Regions from separate parts of the Devosia sp. Soil_C_22 genome, predicted to be linked through region 2. Evidence: predicted binding sites of a transcription regulator. Region 2 holds the regulator's gene; the other holds the start of a gene.

Region 1 (7,130 bases), 1.5 Mb from region 2:
GTCGCTTCATCTTCCTCAACCTGCCGAGCCGCCTCCGCCGCGGCTGCCTCCCGCGCCGCCTGCTCCGCGGCCGCCCGTCGCTCCGCCTCTTCCTCGGCCGCCTTGCGTGCAGCCTCCTCCTCCGCCGCTTTCCGCGCCGCTTCCTCGGCTGCCAGTCGCGCAGCCTCCTCCGCCTCGGCGGCCTTGCGCGCCTCGTCCTCGGCCCGCAGCTTTTCGAGCCGCGCCACTTCGGCCTCGTACGCCTTGACCATGATCGTATCGACCAGCGCCGACACATCGAACGACCGCTCCGGCGCCAGCAACGTGCCGCCGAGCCGCGCCACGATCTGCCCTGCCCCCACGTCGCTGCCCATCGCAGCCGGTGTGATCGCCGTCGGCGTCAGGCTGTAGCTCCCCGAGAGTCCGAGGTCCGCAAGCCGGATCGACCCGCTGCCGAACAGCCGCCCGCCCTCGCCCTCGATGGCCAGGTTCGGGCTGCGCAGCGTGCCCCCGGCAATCGTGTAGGTCCCCGCCACCTCCGGGCTGGTGAACGGCCCGTCATCGAGCCGCTCCTCGATCAACCCGACGACCTCCTCGGGCTGCATCTCGAGGATGTTTTCGAGCCCCGTCACCGCGCGCGGCGCCTGCGGATTGAGCCGCGCAATGCTGAACCCGGACACGTTGAACGTCCCGTCCCCGGTCATCGCCCCGAGCAGCCCGGCGATGCTCTCAGCCGTGCCGTTGATCCGCCCGTTCATGTCGAGCTTGCCGTCGAGCGCGGCAGCCACAGCGGGCGGCATCACCTCGTCGAGCGCGACGTCGTTGAGTGCATAGCGCCCGCTCACCTGCTTGGCCGGCAACGGCCCGGCGCAGCACACCGTCAACTCGAGCTCGGCCGTCCCTTCACCCAGCTTGGCGCGGGCATTGCGCAGCCGCGTGCTGGTCCCGTCCCAATCGAAGCTGAGCCGCGCCTCGCTGCCGATCTCCCGACCCGCCACCGTCAGCACTGGCGCCGTCACCGCGATTCGCCCCGTGCTCGTCCGCGCCGCGTTGCCAAGCGTCAGCGGCCCTTCTGGCCAAAGCCCCGTGCCCTCCAGCAACGCCGCCGGCCCCGCCACCGCACCGACCAGCCCGGCGACGTCGATCGCCTGCAGTTCGAGCGCCCCGGCCGCATCCAGCGTCTCGCCCCGCCGCGTCAGCGCCAGCTGTCCCTTGAACGGCTGCCCGGCCGAATTGCCCTCGATCCCCCCGAACGAAATGTCGTCCGACCCGTCGAACACCACCGAGGCCGACCCGCTCAGCGCCGGCAGCGAAATGCCCTGCGCGCCCGCCAGGTCGGCGAGCGCTGAGGCGTCCGCAAGCGCCACCTTGAGCGTGCCCCGCCCGCTGAACGCCGCCGGATCGGTGACCACGACGTTACCCGAAAAACCCACCGAGTCCGCCCCGCTCGCCAGCCGCATCGTGGTCTCGAGGCTGTTGCCGACATTGCCGTCGATATGCACCACCAGCGTCCCCGGCGCCCCCGCCGCAAACATCTCGCCACTGGGCAACCCCAGCTGTTGAGTCAACGCCGCGGCGTCGGCGGCACGCGCATTCAACCGCACCTGCAGCGAGCCGCTCAGCGCCCGCAGGAAGCCCGCTTGCAGCTCCGCCTCCGCCGTCACATCCGATCCCGCGGCCGTGCCGCTCAGCGTCAGGCTCTGCGCCCCCTCGCCATTCGGCGCGTCCAGCCTCAGCTTCAGCGCCACCGGCAGCGATGGTCTGAGGAACTGCGCCACCGCATCCGACGTCCCGAGCGCCGCATAAAGCTGTGCCAGCGCCGGCGCATCGGCACTCTCCACCGCGATATCGGCCGTGCCCGACAGCTCCGGCTTCACGATCGAGCCGAACGCCGTCAGCGTCGCACTGAACCGCGCCCCGCCCAGGTCGCTCGCCGATACCTCGTCCACCACCAGCACGCCGCCGTCCCACGAACCGCGTGCCACGAGGTCCGATCCGTCGAGCCCGGCAATCTGCGCCCGCGCCGCGCTGAGCTCGAACTCGCCCTTCGGAAACGTCACCGGAAACGCGATGTCGCTATTGAGGTCCGGCAGCAGTGCCAGCAGCGCAGCGCTCCGCGCCGCATCGAGTTCGCCCACATCGGCGCTCAAGTGCAGGTCGCGATTGGCCCCGAGCCCGATCTGTGCCGAGAACGGGATCTTCTGCCCGTCGAGCTCGACGCTCGCCTCGCTGATGCTCAGCGTCTCGCCCACGAGGTTCAGCCGCGCCGCGATCCCGCCCGGCATGCCGAATAGCGGGTTGCCCTCGGCCAATCCTCGCCACATCGTGGACAGCGCATCCAGCCGCTGCGAGCGCACCGCAAGGCTGCCCGCAAACTCGGGCTTGCCCGTCGACACATCCACATCGCCGCTCAGCGTCACCGTCGCATCGCCCGGCAGCACCCCGGTCAGCTGGCTGATCGTCCAGCCGCTGCCATCCGTCGCCGCGTCGAGCCGCACGTTGCGCAGCGCAAAGGCCCGCAGGCCGACCTCGGCGATATCCATGCCGATCGTCCCGGGAATCCCCGGCGCCGGCGGCACCGGCAATTCCTTGATCAGCCGCACGATCTCATACGGCTCGACCGCCTGCTCGGCCGTGGCATCGCGCGGCGGCAGCGCCAGCACGCCGCCAGAGATCACCGCGTTGAAGGCGACATTGCTGCCCAGCGACACCTCGGCCGCGCCCTGCAACCGCGTCGCCCCGCGGTTCTCGTCGGGCACCACCACATAGTCGGTGAGCAGGATGCGCGACGTCGTCGCCGCCACCTTGCTGGTCATCACCAGGTCGCCCTGCCCCGCATCGACCGGCGCCTCGCCCACCAGCCGCACCGGCGGCTGTCGCCAGGTCATCGTGCCGGTGAAGCCGGGGTTCGCTCCGGTCTCGATCGTCCCCTCGGCCGAGAGCGTGAACCGATCGTCCGTCGGCCGCAGCGATAGCGCCAGCGTCCCGCCGCCCTCGGCTGTCAGCGCTCCGGTCGTCAGTCGCAGCGCGTATGACCGATCCTCGAAGCTTCCCGTCCCCTGGAACGAGAACGGTCCCCGCAGCGCGTCGATCCGGAGCTCGCCCGCCACATTGGTCGCAACCAGCTCGTTACCGGTCCGTGCATCGGCCACCGTCACCGTGCCACCAGTAATCGTCGCGTTGGCGACGGAGATATTGCTCTCCACCGTCTGCGCCAGCGCCACGCTGGTCGCCAGTGCCCCATCCGCCCCGATACCGATACGCACCGCCGGATGGTCGAGCACCAGCCGGGTGACGTTGTAGCGGTCGCGCAGGAAGTCGATCAGCGAGAACTCGGCCTCGACCTTGTCGATGGTCAGCGCCGGCTGGTCCGCCGGCCCGGCGCTCACCGCCGAGAACTGCAGCTTTGGCTGCGGCAGCAGCGAGAAGGCGACATCGCCCTCGATCCGCACCGGCGCACCCAGCACTTCGCCGGCAATCGTCGCCAGCCGCTCGCGATAGTCGCCCCAGTTGATGAAGCTGGGCACGACGAAAGCCGCGGCGATGGCAAGGATCGCAAGCACGCCGATGATGATGAAAAGCCGGTTCAGCACGGGGCCGCGTGAATCTCCGCAAAACTCGGCAAAGTGTAGGCAAAGCCCGCAGATACGTCACGGGCTGTTCGCGGGTCATCCCTCACGATCGTGTTGTCCGTGCCACAGCGCTCGTCACCTGAACATCAGTTCAGAAGCCATTCATGAATGCGGCAGACTTGCAGCGAAAATAGGTACGGTCCACTGACCTGACCGGCTATCCCGGGCACTGTCGGCGCCACGACGCCGGTCCCGTCCCGCTTCGAAGCGCCCGAGAAACCGCCCCTCCGCCCGACTTATCCTCGCCATCGTGCAGCATGCGATAATCTGCTCACGGGCAAACGAAATAGGGCGATGTCGATCTTGAGCAACCGAACTGAACGAAGTCGGCCATCGCCGTTCAATTCCGCGTCACAAACGATCAGGGCCGGCCCTCACGGACCGGCCCCGTCAAACAGTTTAGCGCGTCTTACTCGACCTTGAAGGTCCAGAAGAAGGTCTCGCCCGAGCTGTCATCCACACCGTCATTGTCGGTGATGACATAGGCAGTGCCTTCGCTGTCGATCGCGAGGCTTTCGACCTTGTCGACCACGTAGCCGTTATTCGCCTTGAGGTCAGGGATCAGGTCGCGGACGAGTTCCTTGGTCACGACCGGAATCTCGCCATCGAGCGGCGCGGCCACGAGCTCGGACACCGGCACGCGGTACACGGCCTTCAGCTGGGCCTTCTCGCCAATCTGGTTGTCGCGCTCGATCAGGTACACGTAGTCACCGTGCACGGTGATTTCCGAGAGCCCGACCCAGCCGCCTTCCGGAGCCTTCTCGAGCGGATAGCGCACCGCGCCCCATTCTTCGCTGTCGGTGTTGTAGGCCAGCAGCTTCACAAAGCCCTTCTCGTCATCCTTCCACTCGCGCTGGATGGCGATCCAGAGCGTGTCGTCGATCTTGGCGATGCCTTCCGAGCCCGAACGGGTCTCGCCCTTGAGCAGCGAGGCCGGGTAAGCGAACTCGTCTTCGATCTCGCCATCGGCATTGACGTGGTACAGCGCATGCGGCGTCAGCTTGGCCGTATCGCCTTCCGAAGCCAGCCAGAAGCCGCCTTCACCGTCCTGCGTGATGCCTTCGAGGTCGAGCTTCTGGGCCGGATGGCCATTCCGCGTGACCACGACCTTGTTGGTGATCTTGGCCGGCTTCTGCGTGGCGTCGACCGTGTAGATCGCCGCTTCCGCAAAGGCGCTGTCGGTCACGGCATAGAGCGTGCCCGGCTTTTCGGCATCGGCAACGGCGCCCGACAGCGCAGCCCAGCCCAGCGGCACGCCGTCGACCATGTCCGACGCGATCTGCGGGTAGGCCGGAGCATCGCGCTCGGCCAGCTCGAAGATCATGACATGCGAGCCGGCGAGACCATCGACCGACAGGTCGGTCTCGTTGGCGGTGACGTAGAGGTTACGCGACGGAATGGCCAGGGCGCCTTCCGGGCCGACGCCCGACGGGAGCGACTGGATGTATTCCGGCTCGGCGCCGGTATCCTTGTAGACGGCCACGAGCGACGCGCGCTCCTGGTTCACGAAGATGTACTTGGTGTCGCCGAATGTGCCGACTTCCATGCCTTCCGGCTCGACGCCCTTGGCGTCCGAACGGCCTTCCGGATAGTGGCCGAGCGTGGCCGCGATATAGTCCAGCGCCGGGCCGCTCTCGTAGAGCTCGGTGCCGTCCTTGTTGAAGATGGTGAAGCCGCGCGAACCGCCCTTCCAGTCGCCTTCATTGGCGATCACGATGCGGTCGTCGTCGAGCCACTGCACGGCGTCCGGCTCGCGCAGGCGCCCGTCCTGGCTTTCGGTGAAGCTCAGCACGCCGTCTTCGGTGGCGTCGATATTCTTGAGGTCGACCGCGCCGGCGGAGAAGTCGTTGATGATCTCACCGGTCTCGCCGTTGATGATCACGATGTGGTTGTTTTCCTGCAGCGTGAGCGCGAGTTCGTTCTTGCCGTTGAAGTCCGTATACTCGGGCTCGGCATCTTCCGGCGCGATATCGGCAACGCCGGTCAGGTCGGTGACGCGCATGGTCGAGCAGTCGATCGCACCGCCCTCGCCCACGCTGAAGAACGTCACGTTGCCACCCGGCAGCTGCGGGATGTCACCGTCGTTCACGTCCTCGTTGCGCTGGTTCTCCATCGAGATCGCGATGATCGAGGCATCGTGGCTCTTGGCCACGGCATCCGGCTGGCCGCCCAGGTCGCACTGGGACTCGAGGGTCTTGGTCGCGATGTCGACGATGGCGAGATAGCCGGTCGGCGCGGTGAAATCTTCAGTGGTGTCGACGGTAACGAGCGCACGGCCGCCGATCACGGCCACCGAGGTCGGGCTGCCTTCGAGCTTCACGAAACCGCCGGCCTGGGGGGCCTTGGGGTCGGTGATGTCGACAAAGCCGATGCCGCCCAGCAGCGCGTTCGAATAGACGAGCGTCATGCCGTCTTCGGTCGCGGTGATGATTTCCGAGGAATTCTCGGTGCTGCCGACTTCAACGTCGGGGTTGTTCAGCGCCACCGGAAAGCTGGCGATGCGGTCGAAATACTCGGCGCCGATGGCGGAGCCGGCGAGCAGGCTGGCCGAAAGGCCGAGCAGAATTGACTTTTTCAGCATGTAGTCCCCCTTGAAAAGAGGGCTGACGCTTAGGCAGGCCGCACAACGCTTGCGTGACAGTCCCATGACAGTCCTGTGACATGCCCGGAACGTATACATCGGCCGCCCCACTCCCTATATTCGCCGATGAGAACGAAACAGGATTCGTCAATCCCGTATGGCATCTGAACCGCAACGCCTCGACCGGCCCGCCGCCGGTGCGATCACCAGCCAATTGGGCCGCAAGCCCGCTGTGGCCGGGCTCGGCTATCTGAAGGGGCTGAACGAAGAACAGCGCGAGGCCGTGCTCAGCACCGAGGGGCCGCTGCTGGTCCTCGCCGGCGCCGGGACGGGCAAGACGCGCGTGCTCACCACCCGCATCGCCCACATCCTCAATTCCCGCCTCGCCTGGCCGTCCGAGATCCTGTCGGTGACCTTCACCAACAAGGCCGCCCGCGAAATGAAGGAGCGGATCGGCCACCTCGTCGGCTCGGGCGTCGAAGGCATGCCGTGGCTGGGCACCTTCCACTCCATCGGCGCCCGCATCCTGCGCCGCCATGCCGAGCTGGTGAAGCTGCGCTCCGATTTCACCATCCTCGATACCGACGACCAGATCCGCCTGATCAAGCAGCTGCTCGAAGCCGAGAACATCGACGAGAAGCGCTGGCCCGCCCGCGTCTTTGCCGGCATGCTCGATGGCTGGAAGAACCGCGGCTGGTTACCCGAGGACGTGCCGCCGGCTGAAAAATCCGGCTTCGCCAATGGCCGCCTGCCCAATCTCTACCACGACTACCAGGCCCGGCTCGCCACCCTCAACGCGACCGATTTCGGCGACCTGCTGCTGTTGAACATCAAGCTGTTCAAGGAGCACCCGGATGTGCTCGCCGAGTACCATCGGCGCTTCAAATACATCCTCGTCGACGAGTACCAGGATTCGAACACCGCGCAGTATCTCTGGC
Region 2 (7,130 bases):
CTCCGGCTCATGCTGGGCCGGCCTCGGCGATGACTCCGTGCCACCGGTCCGGCTGCATGCCGGCGACGTCGTCGTCTTCCCCAAGGGGTCGTCCAACGTGATGAGTTCGGCGCCCGGCGAGCGGGGTCAGCCGAACATGGCCATGTATTACCGGCCTACCGACACGCACCTGCCCTTCAAAGTCATCCACGGAGGCGAGGGGGACGAGCGCACCCGTTTCATCTGCGGCTATCTCGGCTGCGACGCTCGGCCGTTCAACCCGCTGCTGTCCTCGCTCCCGGCAATCCTCTGCGCCCGCCGGCCGATGGATGGCAGCGCCTGGATGACCGACCTCTTCCAGCACGCGGTCGCCGAGGGAAACAGCGGCCGCACCGGCGCGGAGACCATCCTCGCCAAGCTGAGCGAACTGATGTTCGTCGAGGTGATCCGGTCCCACATCGAGGCCCTGCCCGAGGGGTCCGAGGGCTGGCTCGCCGGGCTGCGCGACCGCCATGTCGGCGAGGCGCTGCGGCTGATCCACTCGCAGCCCTCCGAAGACTGGTCGCTGGACCGGCTCGCCCGCAGCGCCGGGTGCTCACGCTCCTCGCTCGCCAACCGCTTCTCCCAACTGGTCGGCACCTCGCCGATGCAATACGTCACCGCCTGGCGCATGCAGCTGGCGGTCCGCAAGCTCGAAAGCCCGGGCATCAGCATCTCGCAGGCCGGCGCCGAGCTCGGCTATGAATCCGAAGCCGCCTTCCACCGCGCCTTCAAACGCTTCGTCGGCGTACCTCCTGGCACATGGCGCAAAGGCCGAGCCCTGGGCCTCAGGTAGCTCCCGAGCCTCCCCGCCCTTCCCGGACCGGCGTGAACTGCTGCCGCAAGGGAGGCTGTCATGCCCGAAGCTCGCCCCGTCCCAATCTCCGACCTGATCCGCGGCCTCGGTTCGCTCGCCGTCATACTCATCGTGATGCTGGCGCTGCTGTTCTGGCCGGCCGGCACGCTCGCCCGCGAGCTGCCCGGCTATGCCGAATACATGGAGCGCGTCCGCTCCGTTGGATCCCGGTCATCTGGTGAGGCCGTCGGCGCAACCGCCGTTCAGATTTCGTTAATGAAGGGGGCAGACTGGCGGCCAAAGTGGGTATGGGATTCTGACCTTACCCGCCACCGGCCGCCGCTCTCGAGCGCCTTCACACCAGGCACCAACGGCCAAAGTCCCTACCGCCTGCGGTTCCGCCCACTTGTCCCCCTCGCCGCTCCACATGCGAGAATCCTCCTGACAAAGACGCCGGGGGGCCACGTGGATACGAACATCGCCGCCGCTGAACGAATTGAACGAATTCCGTTCAATCGTTCAATTTACTCGCTGGCAAGGGCCACCACCGGGTCGAGCCGCGCCGCCGAACGGGCCGGCATGAAGCCGAACACCACCCCGATCAGGGTCGAGGAGATGAAGGCCGCGGCAATCGTCGTGGGCGAGTAGATGAAGCTCAGCCCCTCGATCAGATGCTCGACGCCAAAGCCGATGCCCAGCGACAGCGCCACGCCGATGGTGCCGCCGATCAGGCACACGAGCACCGCCTCGATGAGGAATTGCTGCAGGATATCGCCCTGCCGCGCACCCACCGCCATGCGCACGCCGATCTCGCGCGTCCGCTCGCGCACCGAGACCAGCATGATGTTCATCACCCCGATGCCGCCGACCACCAGCGAGATCACCGCGATCGCCGAGATCAGCAGCGTAAGTGTCTGGGATGTCGATTGAATCGTCTCGCGGATGGTGTCGGTATTCTGCAGACTGAAATCCGTGGCACCATGCCGCTGGGTCAGCAGCGCCTCGATCTCGGCCTCGGCCTGCGCCACATCCGCCGTGTCGGACACCCGCACGGTGATCGAGGACAACCAGGATTGCCCGAGGATACGCGACATCGCGGTCGAGTAAGGCATCCAGATGCTGATCGAGTTGGATTGCGGCCCGAAATTGTTGGTGCTCGCCTCGACCACGCCGATGATGCGGAGCGGCACGTTGCCGACCAGTACCACCTGCCCCAGCGGGTCCTGCCCATCGGTAAACAGCGTGTCCCGGCCGGTCGTGTCGATCACCGCCTCCTGCGCCAGTTGGTCGATGCTCGCCGCATCGAAGCTCGTGCCGGCGACGAAGTTACGGTTGTTGACGCGGAAATAATCCGAGCCGACGCCCTGGATCTGCGAGTTGGCCGAAACGCCGCGATAGCGAACCTGCCCGCTGGACGAGACCTGCGGCGTCACGCTGTCGGCAAAGCCCTTGGCAGCGATCACCTCGGCATCGGCCGGTACCAGGGTGCGGATGGCATCACGTCGCCGATCGGCCGCACTCGCGCCCGGCAGCACATTGATCGTGTTGGTGCCGATCGAACTGATCCGCTCCAGCACCGCCTGCTGGCTGCCCTGCCCCAGCGCCACCACCGACACCACCGAGGCAATGCCGATGATGATGCCCAGCATGGTCAGGAAGGTGCGGAGCCGATGGCTCGACAGCGCCCGCAGCGCCATCTGGAACGCCTCGCCCGTCCGCTCCAGCGCCTCGCGCCAGCGCGGAATCTTCTTGATCGGTTCGACCGGCAACGCGGCGCGCACCGCCCCATCGCTGCGCCGGTCGGAGAGAATCTCGCCGTCGCTGATCTCGACGACCCGGCCGGCTTCGGCGGCGATCGACGGATCGTGCGTGACGATGATGATGGTGTGGCCCTCGGCATTCAACTCCTTGAGCAGGCTCATCAATTCCTTGCCGCTCCGGCTGTCGAGCGCACCCGTCGGCTCGTCGGCAAGAATAATGTCGCCGCCATTGATCAGCGCCCGAGCTACGCTCACACGCTGCTGCTGGCCACCCGACAGGGCGTTCGGCCGATGCGTCATTCGCTCGCCCAGCCCCAGCCGCTCGAGCAGCTTGTGAGCCCGCTCGCGTCGCCGCGCTTTATGCGCCCCGGCGTAAATGGCTGGCATCTCTACGTTTTCTACCGCGTCGAGGTCGGCGAGCAACTGGTAGCGTTGGAAGATGAAGCCAAAATACTCGCGCCGCAGCTCGGCCAGTTCGTCCGGCTTCAGCGCCGCCACGTTGCGGCCGCCAAGCCGGTATTCACCGGTCCAGTCGTTGTCGAGGCAGCCGAGCACGTTCATCAGCGTCGACTTGCCGGAGCCCGACTGGCCCATGATGGCGACCATCTCGCCGGGGTAGATGTCGAGATCTATGTCCTTGAGCACGGTGATCTTTTCGCTGCCCGCCGGAAACTCGCGACGCAGCTTGCGGATCGAGATGATGGGATCGGTCATCGGCTGGGCCCTCAACCGCCGCCGCCCGGACCCATCATGATCCGCGGCCCGCCGCCGCCAAGCAGGTTGCGGCCCCCACCCTGGCCGGCGCCACCGCCGGTCGTCCGGACACGCAGGCCGCTCGCATCGACGACGAGATCGCCTTCCTCCAGGCCCGACGTGATCTCGGCGGTCACCTTGTTGTTGAGCCCGACCTGCACCTGCCGCGGTTCGGCCCTCTCGTCGGCCGTGTTCCACACGGCGAGCACATAGCCACCATCGCGGGCCCTGGTGGTCAGCAGCGAGGCCGGCAGGGTCAGCACATCCTCGGCTGCATCGAGCACGATGGTCACCTGCGCGGTCATCGAGATGCGCAGCTTGTGGTCCGGATTCTCCACGTCGAACAGCCCGTTATAGTAGACGGCGGTCGACGCGCTCGAGGTGTCGCTCTCGGAGGCGATCGACTCCGGGGCCGGCTCGACAGCGCGCAGCGTGGCGTCGATCCGCGTATCGGGATCGCCCAGGATGGTGAAGTAGACCTGCTGGCCGGGCTGCACGCGCGGTACATCGGCTTCCGAGATCTCGGCCTTCACCACCATCTTGTCGAGGTTGGCGATCTTGACGATGGTCGGCGATGAGGTGTTGGCGTTCAGCGACTGCCCCACTTCCACCGCGACGGCGACTACCGTGCCGTCCATGGGCGCGACGATGCGGGTGCGATCGAGATCGAGCTTGGCCGACTCGACGCTGAGCTCGGCCTGCTGGATCTGCGCGTCGATCGACTTGAGCTCCGCTTCCCCGGTCTGCACCGCAAGTTGCGCGGTCTGGTAGTCTGCGTCCGATATCAGCTTGTTCGGGTTGAGTTTTTCAGCTCGCGCCAGCGCCACGCGAGCCTGCGCGAGGCTTGCTTCCTTGATCTCTTTCTGGGCCGAGATGTTGGCAAGCGCCGCTTCGGCAACCTTCACCGCGTTTTCCTGGTTCAGCGAATCGATCTCGGCGATCACGTCGCCGCTCTTCACATCGTCGCCGAGCGCGACGTTCAGCGACTTGATGCGGCCCGACACTTCGGCACCGACGCTGACCAGCGAACTTGCCTGGATGACCCCCGAGGCCAGCACGGTCTCCTCCACGGAGCCGCGGGTCACCGGAGTGGTGGCGGGAATGGCATCCTTGGCCGGGGCGCTGAATACGACCCAGCCGGCGCCTGCGGCGCCCAAGACAGCGAGCACACCGATAGCAGCAAGCCAACGCTTCATTCGTTCACCTCAATGCCCATATCCGCCCGCCCTACACATAGGAAGGCGGAGCGCGAAAGTCGTGTTAGGGCTTGGTAAGGTGGGTGAAATCTTGGACAGGTTGGAAACGCTGGGCGCTCCAACCTGTCCGCAACGTCAGCTCAGCGCGGCAAAGCGCTCGTCGAAGGCATAGCCGGCGCCACGCACGGTACGGATCGGGTCGGCGTCGCGGTGGCGGTTGATCGCCTTGCGAAGGCGCCCGACATGTACGTCTACGGTGCGCTCGTCGACATAGACATCGTTGCCCCACACGCCATCGAGCAGTTGCTCGCGCGAGTACACCCGGCCGGGATGGCGCATCAGATACTCGAGCAGGCGATACTCGGTCGGCCCCAGGTGCACCTCGCGGCCGCCGCGACGGACACGGTGGCTGGTCCGATCGAGCTCGAGATCGCCGGCCTTCAGTACGGCGGTCACGAGCTGGGGGCTCGAGCGGCGCAGCAGCGCATTGATGCGGGCCAGCAGTTCCGGGATCGAGAACGGCTTTACGACATAATCGTCGGCGCCGGTCGCAAGGCCGCGAACCCGCTCTTCTTCCTCGCCGCGCGCCGTGATCATGATGATCGGGGTGCGCGCGGTTTCCTCGCGGGCCCGCCAGCGGCGGCAGAGCTCGATGCCGGAGAGGCCAGGCAGCATCCAATCGAGCAGGATCAGGTCCGGCACGCCGTCGCGGATGCGTTCCACAGCCTCATCGCCCGAGGCGGCCGTCGCAACGCGAAAGCCCTCCGCCTCAAGGTTATAGCGCAGCAATACTGCGAGATCGGCCTCGTCCTCGACGATGAGGATGGTAGCAGACATCGGCGGTCACTCCGTCGTGGATTCGTCGGTCAGACTTACTCTTTGACCTGCGTACGGTGCTGGTCGGGGGCAGTCCCGATCTGGCGGCCGGTCTCGAGGTAGTAAGCGTGCTCGGCAATGTTGGTGGCGTGGTCGCCGACGCGCTCGAGGCTCTTGGAGCAGAACAGCAGATGCGTGCACTGCGTGATGTTGCGCGGATCTTCCATCATGTAGGTGAGCAGTTCGCGGAACAGCGAGGTGTAGAGCGCATCGATCTCTTCGTCGGAGTTGCACACTTCGACGGCGGCGGCGCTGTTGCGCGTCGCGTAGGCATCGAGCGCCGCCTTGAGCTGGCGCAGGATCAGGTCGGACATGTGCTTGACGCCGTTGTAGAATTTCGGCGCGAGGCTGAGCCCGTCTATCTGCAACGTGCGGCGCGAGATGGTCTTGGCCATATCGCCGACGCGCTCGAGATCGTTGGCGACGTGGATCGAGGTGATGATGGCGCGCAGGTCCGTCGCCATGGGCTGGCGGCGGGCGATCATCGAGACGGCGATCTCGTCGATCTTCTTCTGCATCTCATCGATGGCCTTGTCGGCATCGATGGTCTGGCGCGCCAGGCTGTGGTCCAGCCGCAGCAGCGCCCGGGTGGCGTTCGATACGGCCACTTCAACCTGCCCGCCCATCTCGAAGATGAGCTTGGCAAGGTTGGTCAGTTCTTCCTCGTAAGAGGTAACGATATGCTCGTTGAGCGTAGACATTGATCGATCCTCGTCCGGTCAGCCGATGCGGCCGGTGATGTAGTCCTGCGTCTGCTTGTTCTTGGGGTTGGTGAAGATGTCCTCGGTCTTGCCTTCCTCGATCAGGTTGCCGAGGTGGAAGAACGCGGTCTTCTGACTGACGCGGGCGGCCTGCTGCATCGAGTGCGTCACGATGACAATGGTGTAGTTCTCGCGCAGTTCGTCGATCAGTTCCTCGATCACTGCGGTGGCGATCGGGTCGAGGGCCGAGCAGGGCTCGTCCATCAGGATGACTTCAGGGCCCACGGCGATGGCGCGGGCGATGCAGAGGCGCTGCTGCTGGCCGCCCGAGAGGCCGGTGCCCGGCTCGTGCAGACGGTCCTTCACCTCGTTGAACAGTCCTGCCTTGCGCAGCGAGGTCACGACGATCTCGTCGAGCTCGGCCTTGGACTTGGTGAGGCCGTGGATCTTCGGGCCGTAGGCGATGTTCTCGTAGATCGACTTGGGGAACGGATTGGGCTTCTGGAACACCATGCCGATGCGCGCACGCAGTTCCACGACGTCGAGATTTGGATCGTAGATGTCGTCATTGTCGAGGCTGATCTTGCCGCCGACAACGCAACCCTCGATCGTGTCGTTCATGCGGTTGATGCAGCGCAGGAACGTCGACTTGCCGCAACCCGAGGGCCCGATGAACGCGGTGACAGCACGATCGGGAATATCGATCGACACACCGAACAGGGCCTGCTTGGCGCCGTAGTGGACGGTGACATCGCGCGCCTGGACGCGGATCGGGTGGTTGACCGCATCCGAACCTGGGGCGATCTGAGCGTTTTCCATTTTGACCTTGCCTGCCAACATGTCCATTTGAAGCCTCCTGGGCGAACCCGAAACTATGCCCGGCGCTCGAGGCGCGACCGAAGATAGATAGCGACGCCGTTAAGTGCGATCATCACGGCGAGAAGCACCATAATCGCAGCGGCCGTGCGCGGTTCGAAGAAATTGCGGTTCTCGTTGCCCTGCCACAGGTAGATCTGCACCGGCAGAGCGG

Evidence for each region. Region 2 encodes PhoB, which activates phosphate uptake and scavenging genes when phosphate is short. Its sites were predicted from a motif close to TGTCATNNANCTGTCAT; they were not measured.
Region 1: the regulator PhoB is predicted to act here: its motif matches at 6,246-6,262, upstream of AC3A6I_RS10805 (esterase-like activity of phytase family protein).

What each region holds. Positions count from the first base shown of each region.
Region 1 is NZ_JBDGIY010000001.1:2,219,769-2,226,898, forward strand. It holds gene AC3A6I_RS10800 (AsmA family protein) at 1-3,572, opposite strand, end outside; gene AC3A6I_RS10805 (esterase-like activity of phytase family protein) at 4,021-6,192, opposite strand; gene AC3A6I_RS10810 (ATP-dependent helicase) at 6,350-7,130, shown strand, end outside.
Region 2 is NZ_JBDGIY010000001.1:692,231-699,360, reverse strand. It holds gene AC3A6I_RS03295 (AraC family transcriptional regulator) at 1-814, shown strand, start outside; gene AC3A6I_RS03290 (MacB family efflux pump subunit) at 1,339-3,288, opposite strand; gene AC3A6I_RS03285 (efflux RND transporter periplasmic adaptor subunit) at 3,300-4,523, opposite strand; gene phoB (phosphate regulon transcriptional regulator PhoB) at 4,659-5,360, opposite strand; gene phoU (phosphate signaling complex protein PhoU) at 5,396-6,100, opposite strand; gene pstB (phosphate ABC transporter ATP-binding protein PstB) at 6,119-6,946, opposite strand; gene pstA (phosphate ABC transporter permease PstA) at 6,973-7,130, opposite strand, start outside.